2 regions of the Haloarcula sp. 1CSR25-25 genome follow, and region 1 is predicted to be linked to the other one. Evidence: riboswitches for the same ligand, from Rfam matches in the RefSeq annotation. Region 1 holds a riboswitch; the other holds the start of a gene.
The links. A riboswitch is a leader RNA that binds a small molecule or an ion and turns the genes downstream of it on or off. The one in region 1 is predicted to bind fluoride.
Positions count from the first base shown of each region.

Region 1 (9,157 bases):
CGAGTGGCGGCTCCCGACCAGCGACATTTCGGCCGATACCTGGTCGCGAGACATCGACGTGGCTGATGAGACGCCCTCACCGGAGGACGTCGACATCACGGCGGTCGATTTCGACGAGATGACCTTCGCCGTCGAGCGGGCGCTCTGCGAGCAGCACGACATCAGCATCCACCAGAGCGTCGACGACCGCCGCGAGGAACTGGAAGACGCCCGCCAGGCAGTCCAATCAGAAACTACCGACTCGGAGGAGTCACAGACCGACACCGGCGGGTTCGAGTTCCCCGCAGCTAGCCAGTAGGGACGGTGAGGGCGTTTCCGGCTCTGTTTGTAGAACCCCCGAGAGGGGTGCGGGGGTCACCACTCCCGCAACGTACCGATGAACGGGAACGCACGACGCCCCACGTCGAACGTAGTCCAGACAGAAGCGCTCGCTAACCGTCGCGACGACTCCGTCGAATACGTCGGCTTTCGCATCGACGGCCAGGCCGTCATTCTGAATCTCTCCGAACACCAGCGTCTCACTCCTGATCGAAGTCTCGATCTGGTCAACCACAGCCCGACAGGCTTCGAGTGGGGATACGCTGGAAGCGGGCCCGCACAGCTCGCCTGTGGGCTCCTCCTCGACTACTACAACGACGCCCAGGTCGCGAAAGAACACTACATCGGGTTCCAGAATTGCGTGATCAGCCAGCTCGAGTGTGACGGCCCGGCGGCGTGCTGGCACCTCACCGGCGAAGAAATCGACGCGGCGATGGCGACGATCGCCGACGACGTCGTCGCCCTTCCCGACGGCGGGGGGCCGTCACCGACACTCCCCGAGAACTGGCGAACGGTCACTCGCCCTGACCGGCGAGTCTTCCAGCGGGCTGATCGCGACCACTACATCGTGCTCAGCGAGGGGACCGACGGCTGGCTGGCCGTCCTCTGTAGTCAGGGCGATCGCGCCTACCCAGCACCCCTAGCGAGCCGGACGGTTTCGGACGATGCCGATGTCGAGCAGGCCATCCGGGCCCTGGCCGACGAGAGCAACAACCTCATCGAGCCACCGGAGGGGGAGTGCTGATGGAGACAATTCGGCTGTCACGAGCCACCCACCAGCTGCTCGAACGCGGGGTCGAGGCGCTCGAGAAAATCGGTCGCGAACTGGAGCGGTACAACGACCGGCAAGAGCAGACTGACGGCACCGACTCGTGACTCAGACACGTTCTCCCGGCCAGCGGCGGGGTACCGGGTTCCAGTACACGCGCACTCCCGAGGGGTGCTCGTGTCCCATTCATCGCGATGGACATGGGCGGTCACTGTTCGCCGTACGTCACTGCTGCTGAGGAAGCACGCTCCCACTTATGTTCGAATCCAGGGGGTGCAGAGCCCATCCACTCTAACAAGGCATCCGCGTCCGATTCGTTGAACCGGAGAAGATTCTGTCCAACAACGGGATTGAATCCGTGTTCGCGGAATAGGTCGGCCATAGACTCCAGATCGTAGGTCACGCTGTGAAGCCGTACGGTGGCGCTGCCGCTGGTGGAATAATTATGCCCGAGTCCTCCATCTGAAACGTACCACATACGAGCCATCTCTGGTGTAAGCGATAGATCGGAGGGCAACGTTTTCTCCCCGTTCGGATAGAATCGGCGACGGAGCCGGTCACAAAACGGATGAGTGTGAGAGGTGAGCCGATAGACTGCTTGGTAGTTGTCGGGGTCATCAGTAGCCTTCTCCAGCCCACTGGTCGCCGCAGATTCGTCGGGCGATAAGCTTTGAACAACACCCGTCGAAAACCACCCCAACTGCTCATCGACCCACTTCAAGAACTCCTGATTCACCAAGCAAAGTACGAACTGATGCATCTTCCCGTCTGGTTGTGCGCTGACACAGCCATCACCGAGTAACAGTCCGATCAGACGCCTCTGAGTCTGGCGTTCTAAATCTGGACGGTGGCCCGTGGCTCTGAAATGGACTCCCAATCCAGCATGGCCATCAAAGGTTCGTCCGCAAGTCGGACAATCTACGGCTTCGCTCTCGGTTGGATGGTCAGAAAGATGGGCAGTAAGCTCTGATCGGCGGGCGAACGAGTTGGTACACCAAGCCATCGGGCAGTCGTAAACTGCGTTATCGGTTAACGACTCTCCGTGAGCGTGATAATGATGACGTCGCATACCAGGGCGACTATCAAATATTTCCCCACAGGTAGGGCATCTTGTCATCTCCTCCTGTCTGGGATGATTCGTGGTATGCCGCTGGAGTTGATCTCTGTCTTCGAACGTGCGTTCACACCACTGAATCGGACACTCGTACCCAGCAATACTCTCGCCATGTGATGTCGCGTGGTGAGTCGCTACTGCCCGAGGGCTAGCATAGGTGTTCCCACAAGTCGGGCAAGTCGCACCGTCACTACCGAGACCGTGATGCTGTTCAACATGTTCGTCGCGGTCTCCGCTTCGCTTGAATTCCCGCTGACAGCCCTCGATGGTACACTCAAATCCTGCAAGACTCCCCTCGTGGGCCTGTGCGTAATGGACAGACAGCCCTATACGGGAATCAAAAGACTGCTCACAATCTGGGCATCCGTGCTCGCTCACAGGTCACTGCAGAGCTATCTCCGGCATGGTATTTGAATAGTCGGACGGGATTGGTAGAGGCCTCACAGGAATAGATTCGGCTTCAATAACCAGTCTTCAGGCAGTTTTGAACCCGGCACTCTTTCCGCAGTTCCGTCCTTCGTTAGCCAACAGTCGGCCATTTCCTAGTACAGTGTTGGTTAACGTGGTGTTGTTGTTTCGCCCGGCAGAGGGGCGCAGGGCGCGAGACGATGCAGGTGGCCGTCGATGAGCGTTCCTGCGTCGAGGTGACTGAGATGAAAGACCCAGAGTCGAGAACCATCTTCGCTGGCGTCGATGGATGTACCGACACCGAACTACCCGAGTGGTATCGTCAGCGTCACGGCGGCAAAGACACCGTGAGCTTCGCTGAGGCGATCCGCGACCTCCCGCAGGCCGTCGAGTCGACCGTGGCCTACAAGAATCCGCACACCGACGAGTGGGTCGAGACGGAGCGGTTCAACGCGCTCGTCGAGCCGAGTCGCGCTCGAGAGCAGGCCCGTGAGGAGGACGCCGAAACGGATTCCTTGTTCCATATTCCGACCGACTCGTACTCGATCATCAACCCGGTCGACGTCTACGGCCCCCTGGAAGAGGTCCTCCGCGAGGAGACCATCGACGGGACGCCGCTGGGCGAGGTGATGTTCGGCGAGATTCGGCGCTACCGGGGCGGCGGCGAGGTCCACATGGACATTATGTTCGACGGCCTCGAAGTGCGCCTGCCCGGCCGGTCGGACCCGATCACGATGGGCGTCACGTCGGGCTACGACTTCTTCGGCGAGCACGCCGTCTACGTGGAAGGGTTCGCTCAGGATGGCTACTGCTCGAACACGATGCGCTCGCTCACCGACAAGGAGATCATCAAACACATCGGCGGCGTCCGGAACTTCCGGACCTGGTGGGAAGATATCCTCGCACAGGTCGAACTCGTCGCCGACGACCTCTTCGAGTTCATCCGGGACGCCCAGAATATCGACCTCAACTTCTCGGAGCTCCCGTTCACCGTCACGGAGTTCTACAGCCTGCTGGGCTTCCCGGACTACCTGGCCGAGCGCGCCGCGAGTGATGCGGAGGTCAACGCGGCCTCACCCGTCGAGATCGATATGTGGACGCTACATTCCGGGGCGACGTACGCGCTCACGCACTTCTTCCAGGGCAAGGAGGGCGCATCGCTGGACGGCTACGTTCGCACGGCCAACGACATCCTGTTCAACCCAGAAGGTACCATCGAGCGTGTCGAGCGTGCCTACGAGGAGGAGCTGGAGGCGGACGGCGACGACGGGTCGCAGGCGTCGCTCGCCGGCGAGCGGGCGCTCGCAAGCATTGAACGCGTCAGCGACGACCTGCAAGAGAAGGTCGACCAGTTCGAGGAGCGTGAGGATGCGCTCCGTGAGCGGTTCCAAGACGCGATGGGCTGACGTCGCGACGAGGCTGTAGTCGGCGGTCTGTTTCTCTCGCCCTCGAGGGGTGGAGGCCAACAGAGATGGCTCAGTCTACGGATACCGACGAAGGCGATGACGGGTTCCCGCCTGAGAAACGCCTCGAAGCGCCGAATCATCGCCTGATCGAGGCCGGGATTGCGACGATTCCTGATATGGAGACGCTCCGGGACTGCGTCGCGTACGAGAACGCTCACCAGAATCGAACGCCGATCCTGAAGCGACTCGAGCGCAAGGCAGCTGAACTCCGCGAGGCAGAGGACGAAGAGTAACCCCGTTAACCCACAGCACCTCGCCGGTTCCCGGAGTTGTTGGTTAATCAAAGGTTTGTCAGCCACCCCCGGAAGGGTGCGGGGTGTGGAGCCCGCGGAGTCGCATTCATGTCCATTCTCAAGAGCCACAGCAGTCCCACGGCCAGCCAAATCGCCGCTGCCCGTCAGGTAGAGTTCGTGGCCTTCCTTCATCGACTCCCGTTCGCGCTCGACGCTTTCAGACTCGGGTATCTCCCTGGTTTCCGAGAGGACTGTGGGTATCAAGCAGACCAGTATCAGGACCTCACCCTCTCGGTCGGAATGTTGGACAACGACTTCCGGAACCCCGATCTGGAACGGTTCGTCGATCGGTTCTTCGAGTACGAGCCTCAGGTCGGAGTCATCGGCGACGTCTACGACCCCGCCCACGTCGACGACCACATTGCTGCCGCTCGCGAGATTCAGGGCAGCTTTCCCGATGCCGAGCTCATCATCGTCCCGAAATCCCAGGCAGTGATCGACGCGATTCCAGATGATATCGTTCTCGGGTATTCACGCGGGTACGCCGACCGCCTCGCCCACGAGTTCTCCGACCCGGCTGATTGGAGAGGGCGACACGTCCATATTCTCGGAGGGAGTCCGCCGAAGCAACTTGACGCCATTCGACAGCTGACCCGGCCGACACTCACGGACGATCCACCGGCCGACATCGTCGGCGTCGACTGGAACGGACTGCATCGAGGCGCGCAGTTCGGTGAGTTCTGGACGGCCGACGGCTGGGACGACAGCGGTCGCGACGCCGACCACGTCACCGTCCGAAAGACCGTGCGCCACAGCCTCGCCCGCATCCGCGAGTTCTGGGAGGCCCACGGTGTCTGGCCCGAATCGACACCCCAAGACGACGGGTTGGGCGTCGAGTACGAAGGGCCGCGGCCTGCCGACCTCGAGCAAGCGGCCTGTACCGAGTGCGGAACGAACGTCTGGCGAACCCGGCGCGGTCCCTATGTCGCCGAATACGATACTGGCGCAATCTGTGGCTACTGCAGCTACGAGTGCTACTTCAGCCACCGTCACCGGAACAACCTCGAGGAAATCGCCGGCGAGCAGAGTGTCTACTTGCCGCCGGCGTGAGAGACACGATCCACTACTCAGCGGGAAGCCAGGGGTCGGAGCGCAGAACCCATTTAGCGGGTGAGCGACTACACAGGGTAATGGACGAGTCGCCTTCCACACAGACCGAATCTCGCATCTACACGGCGCCGCGAACGGACATCTCGCAAAACCAGGGCAAGTTCCGGATCCACTTCAACTTCCCCGGCCGCGCCGTCCCCGATCACGACGACCACGGGTACGGGCCCCTGGCAACCGTCGTCGAGTCGTTCATGGACCCCGGAACCCTGATCCGGATGCACCAGCACAAAAACGAGGAGATCATCTCGTGGGTGCCCGAGGGCGTGATGCGCCACGACGACCGCCAGGGCAACCAGTTGGTCACTGATTCCGACCATCTGATGGTGATGAACGCCGGCAGCGGCTTCTGGCACGCCGAGGAGACGCTGGCCGACGACCCGCCCCTGCGGATGCTCCAGATCTTCGTGCGCCCGCACAGCCTCGACCTCGAACCGGGCATCCAGCACGAGCCGATTCCCGACCCGATCGCCGGCGAGTGGCGTCACCTGTTCGGTCCTGAGGGCACCGACGCCCCGCTGTCCGTTCGGAATGACGTCGACTTCTACGACTGCCGCCTCGTCGACGGGGCCACGACCACGCTTCCGTCGCAACCGGGCCGCCACACCTACTTGTACGTCTTCGACGGGGCCGTCGAGGTCGGCGATGAGCCGGTCGGGTACACCGAGAGCGCACTCGTGACCGGCGACAACGACGTGGCCGTCACTGCAACCGAGGACGCCACTATCGTCGCGTTCAGCATCAATCCGGACGCACCGATTACACGCCAAGGCACCATCGGCCGCTGAGACACCCGAAGAGATCGCCGGCAAGCAGAGCGTCTACCTCCCGCCGGCGTGACGTAGATGGGGGTCGATTCTCATCCCAATCATCCCGATCCGAATGGTGAGCTGGGATTTCTCAGTTCTTAGGCTATGAGAACCCACGCCACCCCGAAGGCAAGCAGAGACGCGGTCAGATTGGCGAGCGCATTCAAGAATGCTGCTCTCTGTTCGGCCTGCTCCCAGAGGCTAACGGTCTGAAAGCTAAACGATGAGAATGTCGTGAAAGCCCCACAGAATCCGACACTCACCAAGAGGAGGATGTCGGAATCACTCACCCCGAAAATGACTGAACCGAGGATGAAGCTCCCGAGTGCGTTTACGACGAGGGTTGCCCATGGGAACGACGTATTGTCGATCAGCTGCCCAACCACATAGCGTAGGACTGCACCAACTGCCCCGCCAATACTGATGAGCAGAACCTCCATTAGTCATCCCCCGGCGACGGCGGCTGAATTGCAGTTGTAGACGTTCTGGTTACGATTTTTCGACTGACGAGGACTCCACCAAACCCGGATGCGTAACTGGCGATAATATAGGGGACGGCAAGTTCCGGTGCAGTCAACGCAATATCGGCCACGAACGTGCTGTAGGTCGTAAATGAGGCGAAGAAGCCCGTTCCGAAGACATAACGCAGCCGTTTCGTGAGGAACTCATCTGCTCGAGCATCAAAGAGGAGTAACCCGAGTCCGAAGCTCCCGATGGTATTGACAAGGAGTGTGACTAGGAGTGCGTCACCCGCTGCTGCCCCGACAGCGTATCGAAGGTTCGCACCAACGATGCCACCAAGTGCAATCAATACGATCGCTTCCCCGTGCCGAATGAGTTGTCTCCGTAGCATCTGATGAGCCGAAAGTAGGAGTCATCAGCCGTATCGGCGGTTGGGGAAGGCGGACTCCATCGCCCGTGTTTCACTTCTGTCTCCGGTGATTGGACAAATAAACGCACCGTTCTCCAGAATATTGAATGACTGCTGAAAACAGGACTTCGGCGTAAATCACCATTGAGAGTTGTCAGGAGAGGCCGTCTGTTTCGACTGTTTTTCGTGCCCCCAGAGAGGGCGAGGGCTCCTTCGAAAGCTCTCAGAGGTGACTTCCAGTGAGTCAACAACAGAGTCCCGACAACGTATCGGTCAACGATATTCCCGTCGATATCGACAACACGCAATCAGCGGAGGTCGATCCCGCCGACGTCCCCGACAAAATCGAATCCATTACCCGTGGGCTCGCCGGTGAGCAGCCGCCGACGAATCCCATAGTGGTTCTCAAAGCAGCCCGGTGGTGGTATCTACACGGCAAGGGCGGGACAGATCCCGCCTTCCAGTGGGCCATCGAGTGGGCGCGTCATCTTGCGACCGACACGCCCAGTGACGTCGAGCGGTTCGACGAGTTCCTCGAGTACCTCGTCTCGGTTGGCTTTGCGGACGAACGCCACGAGCTCCGCTGATCGAAGCCCATAGTCTGGATCGCGGGAGAGCGTAGCTCAGTCACTCTGCCCAACATCAAAGAACTGGTTTGGCGAATCCGGCACTAACCAGGTGGGGACAACTCGCGTGAGGACGACCATCCCCGTCAGTTCGACGAGCGTCTGGGTGACGACGACCGCTGGTGCGAGCGCATAGCCTGACGGCAGCGCGAGCGCCAGCGGAAGAATGACCAGCGAGTTCCGCGTGACGGAGGTGAAGACGAGCGCTCGACTCTCGCCAGCCTCCATTCCCAGCACGCCCGCCACGAATCGACCAAGTAGCGGCATAATGACCAAGAACGCCACGTAGACAGGAACGACCGACGCGATCTGTCCGATCGAATCCTGCACGCGCGGCAGCTGGGAGGCGATGACGACGAACAGCGTCGCCCCCATCATCGGGACCGGCAACCACCCCATCGTGTCCTGCCACTGTGCACCGCGGCTGGAGCGCTCCGCCCAGTATTCGGTCACCCACGCGAGCGTCAGTGGCAGCGCGATGATGACGACGAACGCCTCGATGAACGGCCCGGCCTCGATGAACTCGGCCACCTGCTGTCCCATGAACAGCCAGAGGTACAGCGGGAGCAACAGTAGCTGAATGAGCATCAGTGCCGGCGTCGCGGCCGTGATCTGTTCGGCGTCACCGCCGGCGAGTTCAGTGAACGTGATGACGTAGTCGATACACGGCGTCAGCAATACCATGAACGCGCCAACGAGGATGACTGGCTCTTGCGGGAGGAACCGCGTGAGGCCGAATACGACGACCGGCACGACCAAGAAGTTCATCCCAAGTGCAGCCGCCATGAATCGGCCGTTTCGGAACGCCCGCCGAATCCGGACAAATGGAATTTCGAGGAACGTGACGTACAACAGTACGGCTAAGACAGGATTGATGAGCGGTTCCAGCACAGAACTCGCACTCGGGAGCCCAAGCCCGACCCCAATCGCGAGGAGAACGGCGACGGCGTAGATCGCGACCTGATTGTGCTGAATCCACTGTTTCGAGAGTATGGTCATAGATGAGCGGAGAGGGGGGCCAGTACCGACATCAATCAATCCGACCCTCGTTTTGTAGAGATGGTAGGAGCAGTCGTAAGTTCCCATCGGTGACCGAGCTGTCGTAAGAGTTCTTCGAGTGTTCTCCCGCAGAGTCGGCATAACCAGTCAGCTGCCCTGTGGAGATGTGTTTTTGAACGCCCCTGAGGGGTGCGGCGCGGTCTGAACAGATGCAGTCGCCGTGAACGTGATTCGGACAACACAATGGCTACGACCAGTGATTCGTCGGTCTCCTTCGACCAGACCGACACACGATCCGACGAGATGAACAGTACGATCGAACAGTGGATCGACGACCTCGTCGCCGGCGTCGACGACGCGCAGGCCAGCGCGGAGTT
Region 1 covers NZ_JAHYBW010000010.1:124,944-134,100, forward strand. The annotation lists gene KZ498_RS21585 (DUF6166 domain-containing protein) at 1-298, shown strand, start outside; gene KZ498_RS21590 (DUF6166 domain-containing protein) at 377-1,063, shown strand; gene KZ498_RS21595 (hypothetical protein) at 1,063-1,194, shown strand; gene KZ498_RS21600 (C2H2-type zinc finger protein) at 1,296-2,204, opposite strand; gene KZ498_RS21605 (hypothetical protein) at 2,855-4,015, shown strand; gene KZ498_RS21610 (hypothetical protein) at 4,081-4,308, shown strand; gene KZ498_RS21615 (DUF6610 family protein) at 4,417-5,418, shown strand; gene KZ498_RS21620 (pirin family protein) at 5,499-6,263, shown strand; gene crcB (fluoride efflux transporter CrcB) at 6,383-6,724, opposite strand; gene KZ498_RS21630 (fluoride efflux transporter FluC) at 6,724-7,095, opposite strand; fluoride riboswitch at 7,146-7,210, opposite strand; gene KZ498_RS21635 (hypothetical protein) at 7,395-7,742, shown strand; gene KZ498_RS21640 (arsenic resistance protein) at 7,779-8,780, opposite strand; gene KZ498_RS21645 (ArdC-like ssDNA-binding domain-containing protein) at 9,024-9,157, shown strand, end outside.

Region 2 (9,157 bases), on a different contig from region 1:
CCGCAAAGAGATCGAGATTGCCCGCGAGAACTCGCGTGTCGTCAACAACCCCTTCGACGCCGGTCGCGTGGCTCGTGAACTCGGAGATGTTACGTGCTCGCTCGCGGTCGTCTTCATTCGCGACCCCACCATCGGCTCTGGGACCCTCGCCAGCTTGCCCCTCTTGAGCGAATGCGGTCACGACCGCGTCCGCCGCCGGATGCGATGCTCGCTGCTCCAGGTCTGCGACGGCGGCCAACAGATCTGCCGGTGCATCCGCCTCAAGAACCTCCATCCGACCGGTCGTGATGGTGCCTGTCTTGTCGAAGACGACGACGTCGACGTTCCGAAGGCGCTCGAAGACGGTTTCGTCGAACACGACGATGCCGCGGGTCACTGCTTCCTCGATACTCGTTGCGACGGAAAGCGGCGTTGCGAGTCCGAGTGCCCATGGACACCCGACCAAGAGCACTGACAACGCCGTCAGGACGGCGAGCGGGACGCCAGCCCCCACTACGAGTGACCAGCCGCCGGCGAGAACAGCCCCACCCACGACGACTGGAATGACGAACGACGCCAACCGGTCGGCCTGTCGCTGGACGCCGTGATCCCCACTCTGGAGATTCCAGACCGACGTGATGAGGCGGTCGATACTGCTGGATGCACTGTCACTCACCGTGAGGACAGCGGCGCCGTTCGTGACGACCGCGCCGCCGACGAGGTCGTCGCCCGCTCGCTTCAGCACCGGGAGCGATTCGCCCGTCACGACCGCCTCGTCGACCGTACACTCGCCCTCGGCAAGGACTCCATCGACCGGGATACGTTCGCCCTCACGGACGAGCACGCTCTCTCCTGGTTCGAGGTCATTCACGTCGACCGTCGTCGTGGTCCCATCGGCGTCATATCGTCGGGCGTCAGTAACCCGCGAGATGGTGAGGTCCGTCAGGCGGTCCATCGCCCGCTGTTTGCTCAGTGATTCGTAGAAGATCGCAGCGACCACACTCGCGGCAACCACGATCGTCAGGTCGTAGAAGACGTCGATCCGACCGAGGAGAAACGCGATCGTGCTGTATACGTAGGCACTCACGACGAGGAGTGCGACGAGCAGGTCCGTGTTCGGCTGTTGCATCTTCAGACTGACATACGCACCCTGTAAGAGCGGAAGGCCGGTGAACACCAGGACCACACCCGTCAGGACGAGAAAGAGCGGCAGGATCAACAGGCCATCTCCACCGCCGAGCCCAGACGCACTCGCGTACATGTCCAGCGTCCCATCGCCGAAGAACGACGAGAGCTGCGCTGGATAGAGGAGCACCGCGTACGGCAGGAGCATGAACGTCCCGAAAATAACGCCCGCAGCGTAGCGAAACCCGAGCACCTCGTCGATGTCTCGGCCACCCGTCTCGTCTTGCCGCCGCGACTGGCCGACGACAGTCATCGGACCATCACTGCCACCGTCACGACGCGTTGCCGTATAGCCCAGCGGACTAAGCGCGTCACAGAGAGCGTCCGCCGAGATGCTCGTGGGATCGTACTCGAGGCGAATCGTCTCGGTTACGTAGCTCGCTGTAGCGTCAGTGACTCCCGTACAGTCTTCGGCAATCGACTCCAGATAGGTTTCACACGTCGCACAGTGCATCCCCTCTACTTGGAGAAATACCCGTGACTCGGCCCGCTCTCCGTGGGTGTCTGTTTCGGATTCACCAGCGTCATCGTCAGCGCCGGGCGCGCCCGTGGGTTCGTGTGTCGTCTCCGGGCGACTGGAATGCTCCTCGTCACCGAGGACGCGCTGGACGTCCCGACACCCGGTAGAACAGTAGACGCCGCCGTCTTCATCCGCGACTCGGTCATTGGGGACAGCGCCACCACAGAGCGCGCACGTGGCAGGTGATGAATAAGATGGAGACATAGCTGATCACCACCGGTGAGAAGAGGTACAGCCTCGACCGCGGAACGTGGATACCGACATCAGTCGAACGGCCATTACTGGGGGTACAGATGCATCGATATTAATGCTGTTCGGAGAGAGCGGTGCAGTCGCTCGAGGTCCTAGTGGGCTCGGGTTAGGATAACGTTGGGTCAACTATCTATTGCATAGGTAGGTACAGTTATATAATGAGTCTCTTGGTTACCCGTTGACTCTCAACGCACCGTGAAAAGTTTAGATTGAATCAAAAACTCGATTATTCGCGCCTAATGAGGCCTCTTATGTGGATGTAGCAGTATCGCTATATTATGGCGGATTCACGTGTAGCCTTTCTCAAAGTCTCTTGGGCAAATGTTCTGTTAAATGCTCTCAAAATTGGTGTCGAGGGGGCACTCGGGATCCTCACAGGAAGTCTCGCCCTTACTGCCGACGCAGCGCACTCCGTTGCAGACCTCCTTGCAAGCGGTGTCGTCTTGATCTGGGGCCGGTCCGTCTATGAGGATGCAGACCAGTCACACCCCCACGGACACAACCGATTCGAACCCCTCTCCGCGCTCTTCGTCGGTGGCATGCTCGTTCTCCTCGGACTCAAACTGCTGTACGATGCGGGTCACTCAATTCTAACTGGAGTGACCGCTGAGTACAGTATTTGGCTTATTATCGGGCTCCTGTTTGCACTCGGTGATATGTACGTCTGTTACTGGTATACCCAATACAAGAATCAGGAACTCCAGCTCCCGAGCCTCCGCGCGCTTGCTGCGGACAGTCTTAACGATCTCTATACGACTGGTGCGGCTCTGGTGGGTGTCCTCGGTATGGCAGTTGGTTACCCAGTTTTTGACCCGATTGCAGGCGGCATCGTGAGTCTACTCGTTATCCACCAAGGCGTAGATATCTCGCGAGAGAATATTCAGTATCTCGCCGATAGCGCTCCTCCGGAATCAGAACAGGAAGAGATCAAGGAGCGCATCCGGGAACACTCTGCTGTTCGTGGTATTCACGATTTTGTCGCGTACTACTCTGGGCACATGATCGAAGTCGAGTTTCACGCCGAAGTCGATCAAGAACTATCGGTGGTCGAAGCACATGACGTTGAATCAGAACTCCGCCGGCGCGTCCGTGAAATCGAGCCAGTCGCTGATGTCCACGTCCACCTGGATCCGGCAGGGCTCGGAGAGTGGAAAGACGCGGATGAATCAACCACCTCTCCCGCATGAACGACCCTCGATACGGCAAACTGCAGGCTCTCTCCCTGAACTAAAACACTTGACATCCTCCTCCGGCTAAAGCCGGAGGAATCCCGAGCGTTGGGATATTAGGGTTTGCAGACTCCCTGTTCTCTCGTGTTGAACGACCCGCTCTCGCGGTCGAACAGGAAGACTCCGGGCTGTGCCAACCAGCCGTTACTCATATCCCCGGTTGGGGGACTCTGAGTTATCTTTCGTCGGATATTCACCGCACCATTCACGTCTGCGTTCATCGTCGTCTCACACGACGAACAGACGTACAGACCACGCTCCACACGGTTGCTATCCCGAATCTGCCCGCAACACGAACACGTCTTACTCGTGTTCTCCTCATCTACACGGTCAACAAGGATTCCGTGTTCATCGGCCTTGTATTCAAGTAGATTCGTGAAGCGGTCGAACTCCCAGCCGTGCAACTTCTTGTTCCCCGACGCACCCCAATTCCGCGAGTCACCGTTCTCATCCTCGCGGATGTCACTGAGATCGCCAACCGCGATTTTCGCCACACCTTCTTCGACACACCGCTCAACGATGTGCTTCGAGAGGGTATGGAGGAAGTGGTCTTTGCGTCGGGAGAGTTTCTGCCGAGCCTTCAACGCACGCTTCGACGGCCCGTTCTCGCCTTCGGTCTGGTACTCCTCGAGAGTGAAGTAGTGCTTGTCCTCTTTCAGCACGTTCCCCGGATACAACTCACTCGCGCCGTCTTCGTAGTCGATGGCGAGATAGTTGCTGATTCCGAGGTCGATACCCGCTGTCTTGTCACCGGGTGCGTCTTCGACGGGAATCTCTTTCTTACAGACGAGGTGGAGTTCCCACTCGTCGCCGTTCCAGACGCCACGCACTTGCTGGATGTTCTCAACTTCCACGTCGGGGCGAGTTTCGTACTCCACGAGGATGAAGTCAGACCGACTCTCTTTCAGATTGAAGCCTTCCGAGAGGCGAAGTTGGCCGTGTTTGTCGTCGTGCTTGATGGCCCGTTTCTTCCACGTCACGGTAGAGCGTGGGTGGTCGTCGCCACGTTTCCGGTATCCCGGTGGGTTGTTGCCGTTGTCGGAGTTGTACCAGCCGGTGAACGCCTCAGCAAGTTCTTCGAGAACTCGCTGACTTGACTGAGAATGCAGGTCACTGTAGCGTTCGTGGTCTTTCAACTCCGACTTCAGTTCGGCTTCGTCGGGTATCTCACCGTCGTCGTCCCACCGTTGTTGGATGTAGTAGCGTCCGACGTTCCACAGTTTGGATGCTGAGAACCCGCATTGGTCGAGATCGTCACGAACCTGCTGGTGGTTCGTGATACGGGCGACGTAGGTGCGGGTTGTTTCCAACATCGAACTGTCCTCATAACACGTTATGAGAGATTTCTTATTAAAACCACCGACCGGGTGTGGAATATCCGGCTGGAATGTCGTCGGTGGATTGTCGGTCAGAATGTCGGATTTATCCCGCGCCTAAAGGCGCGGGTATTCTCCTTGTTCTTTATAACCCGGTCCCCGATCCAGTAGAGTCTCCATCGCGCCGAATCTCTGTAGCGCCGGTGATGCATCGCCTCGTGTGTCATACGCATCTATTGACTCTCCGTCTCCTCATCACCAAGGACGAGATAGACATCCCGGTTGCCCATACAGCAGAAGACAACATTGTCTTCGCCTTACGCGGTCGTCGGAGACAGTCCATCGCAACGTACGCATATGAGAGACACGTATCCATAGGAGTGCTGATTGGAGCAGACGACTCAGTCGCTCTATTCCGTGGAGAGTTCCGGTTGGAGGAACATGACGTTCACGCGGCCGACGGCGTCGAAATCTCGGAGTCGGTACACTAACTCCCGGATTCGAGCTGCGGGTCCCTGACAGAAAACCGTCTCAAGACACCACTCCCCGTGGTGCATATGTTGTGTGGTGCCGATGACGTCCTCGAATTCATGCTGGACGGTATGGAGTTCGCCGATGACGAGTGTGTGCTCGTAATCGAATGCCAGTGCTGCGACTGCGGGGCCTTCTAATCCTTCGAGCTCTGTGTGGCGCTCGATGTATTCGTGAATCGCCTCGCGGACGGCACGGGAGCGTGATTCTAATCCTTCGTCTTGCCACGTCGTATCGAACGATTCGAGAACCTCTTGCGGAATGTTCAAACTCGTTCTCATATCTAAGCCATAGACGGCGCTCCTCAAGAGTGTCATTATTACGAACTCCCGAATCGGGTCATAACAACCCCTATGAGTCATCCAGTACCCCTATCGAGTAGATGGCAAACGGAATTCTCGGGCTTGCACTCGGGGCCAGTGCCCTCGGTCTCACTCACGGGCTCGCCCCAGGCCACGGATGGGCGATAGCAGCGAGTTACGCGCTCGACAAACAGAACAAATGGTTCTATGCCGCCGCATCGAGCCTCATTCTCGGAATCGGACATCTCATCAGTAGCATCGCAATGGTAATCGTCTACTTCTGGGCGATCTCGTACTTCGATCTCACCCAGATCGGCTGGATGAACTACGTCGCGGGTGGACTCCTTATCCTCCTCGGAATCTGGCAGTACTTTAATGGCCACGAACACACTGCCCCGAACCACGATGAGAATCATCACGACCACGAACACGATCATTCGCACAATTATGATCACGCGCACGACCACGAGGAACACGCAGGCTGGTTCACCCGCATTCGACGCGCACTCCCGTTCGTCGGCGGTTCCAACCACTCTCACGCACACGAGAACGCAGATGAAGCGGCGGATCAGGGTCTCTACGGAATGGTGGCCCTCGCGTTCGCCCTCGGCTTTACTCACAACGAGGAGTTCGACATCATCGCCATCTGTACGGGGTCATCCTATTGTCTAGAGCTCATGCTTCTCTACTCGGTCGCCGTCATCGTTTCGCTCGTCGGGGTGACGCTCCTCCTCGTGGCTGGCTACGAGCGCTACGAAGATAGGCTCGAAGAGTACGCTGAACACCTGCCCGCATTCACGGCAGCGATCCTCATCGTGATGGGCATCGGGTTCATCCTCGGTATCTTTTGACCACAATCGAGGCAGAATTTCAGAATCCATCATATTTCATTACCATCTCGGGTAGGCGGCAATCACGTGGACAAGCAGCCACGCTAGGCCAAGCGCGACCAATGCACCGAGAAGATTCCCGACCGCGTTCGTGATCGCCCACGACCGTTCGCCCGTCTCCCAGAGCCGGACCGTCTCGAACGAGAACGAGGAAAACGTCGTGAACGAGCCACACGCACCCACTCCGACGAACAGGACCACAGTATTGGTGACGTCGAGAAACGTGACGATGCCGAGGACGAAACTCCCGACGACGTTCACGGTGAACGTCCCAAGCGGAAACGCGTCGGCGTCGACGTACTCGCTCACGAGATGGCGACAGAGCGCACCGATTGCACCGCCGGTACCGACGAGGTGCGCCGGGTCGAGTTGCACCATTACGTGTCACCCCCATCGACGGCTCGGGCAAGTTCCCGGCCCAGGAGGACGCCGAGAAATCCGAGTCCATAGGTCGCGAACACGTTCAGCAGCATCCAGTTCAGTGACCCCGTCTGGACTGTTTGAACGGCAAAGGTACTGTAGGTCGTAAACGACGAGAGAAAGCCCGTTCCGACGACGACCTGGGTCTGCTCGGCGAGGACGCCGGCATAGATTGCCTCGTACAGGATGAATCCCAACACGAAACTCCCGAGAACATTCACTACCAGCGTTGCCTGAAGTCCGGAGAACACCATTTCTGAGACGTATCGAAGGTTCGAGCCAGCGAATCCGCCGATGCCGATGAGCACGAGCAACTCGATCGTGCTCAGAATCCGAGTTCTTCGTGTGGATGCGTCCGCTGTCGCCGGAAAGGGGTCGTCGTCGGTCATGGATGCTGATGGAAAAGGAGTCATCAGCCGGCGTTCACGAGACCGCTGGTCTCGTGGGCTCGCCGGAACCGCGCGCGGTTCCGGCGGCGTTTCCGGCGGTTGCGTCAGGCGGACCCCATCGCCCGTATCTACTCCATATCCGTTTCACCGTTTCTTAGAAGTTTCGAGTTCACCAGACAAATAAAGCGGCGACATTACTAGCTACATCGCCGGTCGGATGAACGAGGAGAAACTGCATCTTCAATGAGGCCCACCATTATGTGCAAGGGGAGAGTAGCTCGGACGTATGTCACAGGTTGCAGTGATCGGCGGCGGCCCGGCCGGACTCAGCGCGGCGCTATTCACGGCGAAGAACGGGCTCGACACCGTGGCGTTCGATACGGACCAGACGTGGATGCACAAGGCCCACTTGTTCAATTATCTCGGCATCGAATCGATCGACGGTGACGAATTCATGGACTGCTCACGCGACCAAGTCGATGCATTCGATGTGGACCGACACCAGGGAGAACAGGTCACGGCTGTCGAGCAGGACGAAAGCGGCGATGGATTCACGATCACGACGGATGACGACGAATATCAAGCCGACTATGTCGTCCTCGCGACGGGCGCGAAGCGTGATCTCGCAGAGGAGCTCGGCTGTGCGTTTACTGATGAAGACGTGGTCGACGTCGAGGTAACGATGGAAACCAGTGTTACGGACGCCTATGCAACGGGAGCGATGGTAAGGGCTGAAGAATGGCAGGCGGTGATTTCAGCTGGAGACGGAGCTGCGGCCGCCCTGAATATCCTCACCAAGGAGAAAGGCGAGCACTTCCACGACTTCGACACGCCGGCAGACGCTGAGTGAGACTACGAGACCCGAGGCATACCAGAAATCCATATCATCCACACCCATTCGCTCGCACAACAGATCCGTATATCGGATACCACTGATCATGTATTCGGGATTGATCCATCCGGTCAGTATGCCCTCTATCGACGACACGACGCGCGCGAATATCATCGGGACGATCGTCGGTCATCCGAAAGGCGCGCCCTCGAAGAAGGAACTCGAATACTACAACCCGAGTATCGCAGCGTCGACGCTCACCGACCACCTCATCCGGCTGGAGGAAGTGGGACTGATCGAGGCCATCGAACGAGATCGTGAAGGGCTCGAACGGGGTCAGCCGTACCGGTTCTTTCAGCTCACCGACGCCGCCCGCGAGCTGTTCGACCGGAACAACCTCTTCGAGCCCGGCGCATACCGAGAGCTGTTCGCCGAAGTCGAGAAAACAGACGAAATCAAGACCGCCGAAGACGTCGACCGTCCGAACAGACAGAACTGATACTCACCTCGGGGCATACGTTTTACCGGACTGCGAGCGCGACATCCGGGATATTTCGAAAGCATACCCAGGGCAAAACAACCGAGAAAGATCTGACGCTGTTTCGATTCAGAACAGATGAATCGTAACAGAAGGCACGCATCAATTCCATCCTCCAAAATTGTCGCTCGCCTTAAGCCCGACAGCGATGGTGGTGTCGACGGGGTCGTCGTTTGTAATCAGGTCAAAAATGCTGGAGAAATAATCACTCCTACGTCACGATAGTTGGCTTTTCAAACACACATCATACCCACGCGATCAAAACATTTGAATTGGTATTTGATTAGACCGGGAGAGCAAAGCAAACGTTCTCCACCTCTGGCGCAAGTGAGATGACCCGAGCCTTCCGCTGCAATTCTTGGCGACGGTCTTCGATACGCTGCTCAAGTTTGTTGAGCCGTTCTTGTTGACCACGGATCGCGATGTCCATATTCGACCCGGCCTCTGCTTTCCGCTCATAGTTCTCGATGAACTCCTCGATCCGCTGTCGTTCAGCCTCCGCATACTCCTCGAGGTCATCCAGTTCTTGCTGGGTCTCCTCTCGGCGGCGCTCGTGTAGTTTCTCTCTTAAAGAAGTCACCTGCTGGCTGATATACCGGTCAGCGGCTTCTCGCAGCTGATCCTGACTCTGTATCAGCGATCGCACACGGTCAGCGTCGGGCGACCCTTTGATACTGTCACCCTGAACAATACGCTGACCCATCCGCTGCCGGGGATCTTGATGCCGAGCATCGACATACACAGGGATCATATCTTCCCGGATGACCTCGCCCG
Region 2 covers NZ_JAHYBW010000007.1:223,818-232,974, forward strand. The annotation lists gene KZ498_RS18930 (cation-translocating P-type ATPase) at 1-1,888, opposite strand, end outside; gene KZ498_RS18935 (cation diffusion facilitator family transporter) at 2,215-3,123, shown strand; gene KZ498_RS18940 (transposase) at 3,222-4,478, opposite strand; gene KZ498_RS18945 (CopG family ribbon-helix-helix protein) at 4,892-5,293, opposite strand; gene KZ498_RS18950 (hypothetical protein) at 5,395-6,165, shown strand; gene crcB (fluoride efflux transporter CrcB) at 6,205-6,582, opposite strand; gene KZ498_RS18960 (CrcB family protein) at 6,582-7,013, opposite strand; fluoride riboswitch at 7,021-7,145, opposite strand; gene KZ498_RS18965 (FAD-dependent oxidoreductase) at 7,300-7,863, shown strand; gene KZ498_RS18970 (ArsR family transcriptional regulator) at 7,982-8,344, shown strand; partial or broken gene KZ498_RS18975 (helicase-related protein) at 8,667-9,157, opposite strand, start outside.
Region 2: linked by a shared signal. The riboswitch ahead of KZ498_RS18960 (CrcB family protein) and the one ahead of KZ498_RS21630 (fluoride efflux transporter FluC) in region 1 are both predicted to bind fluoride.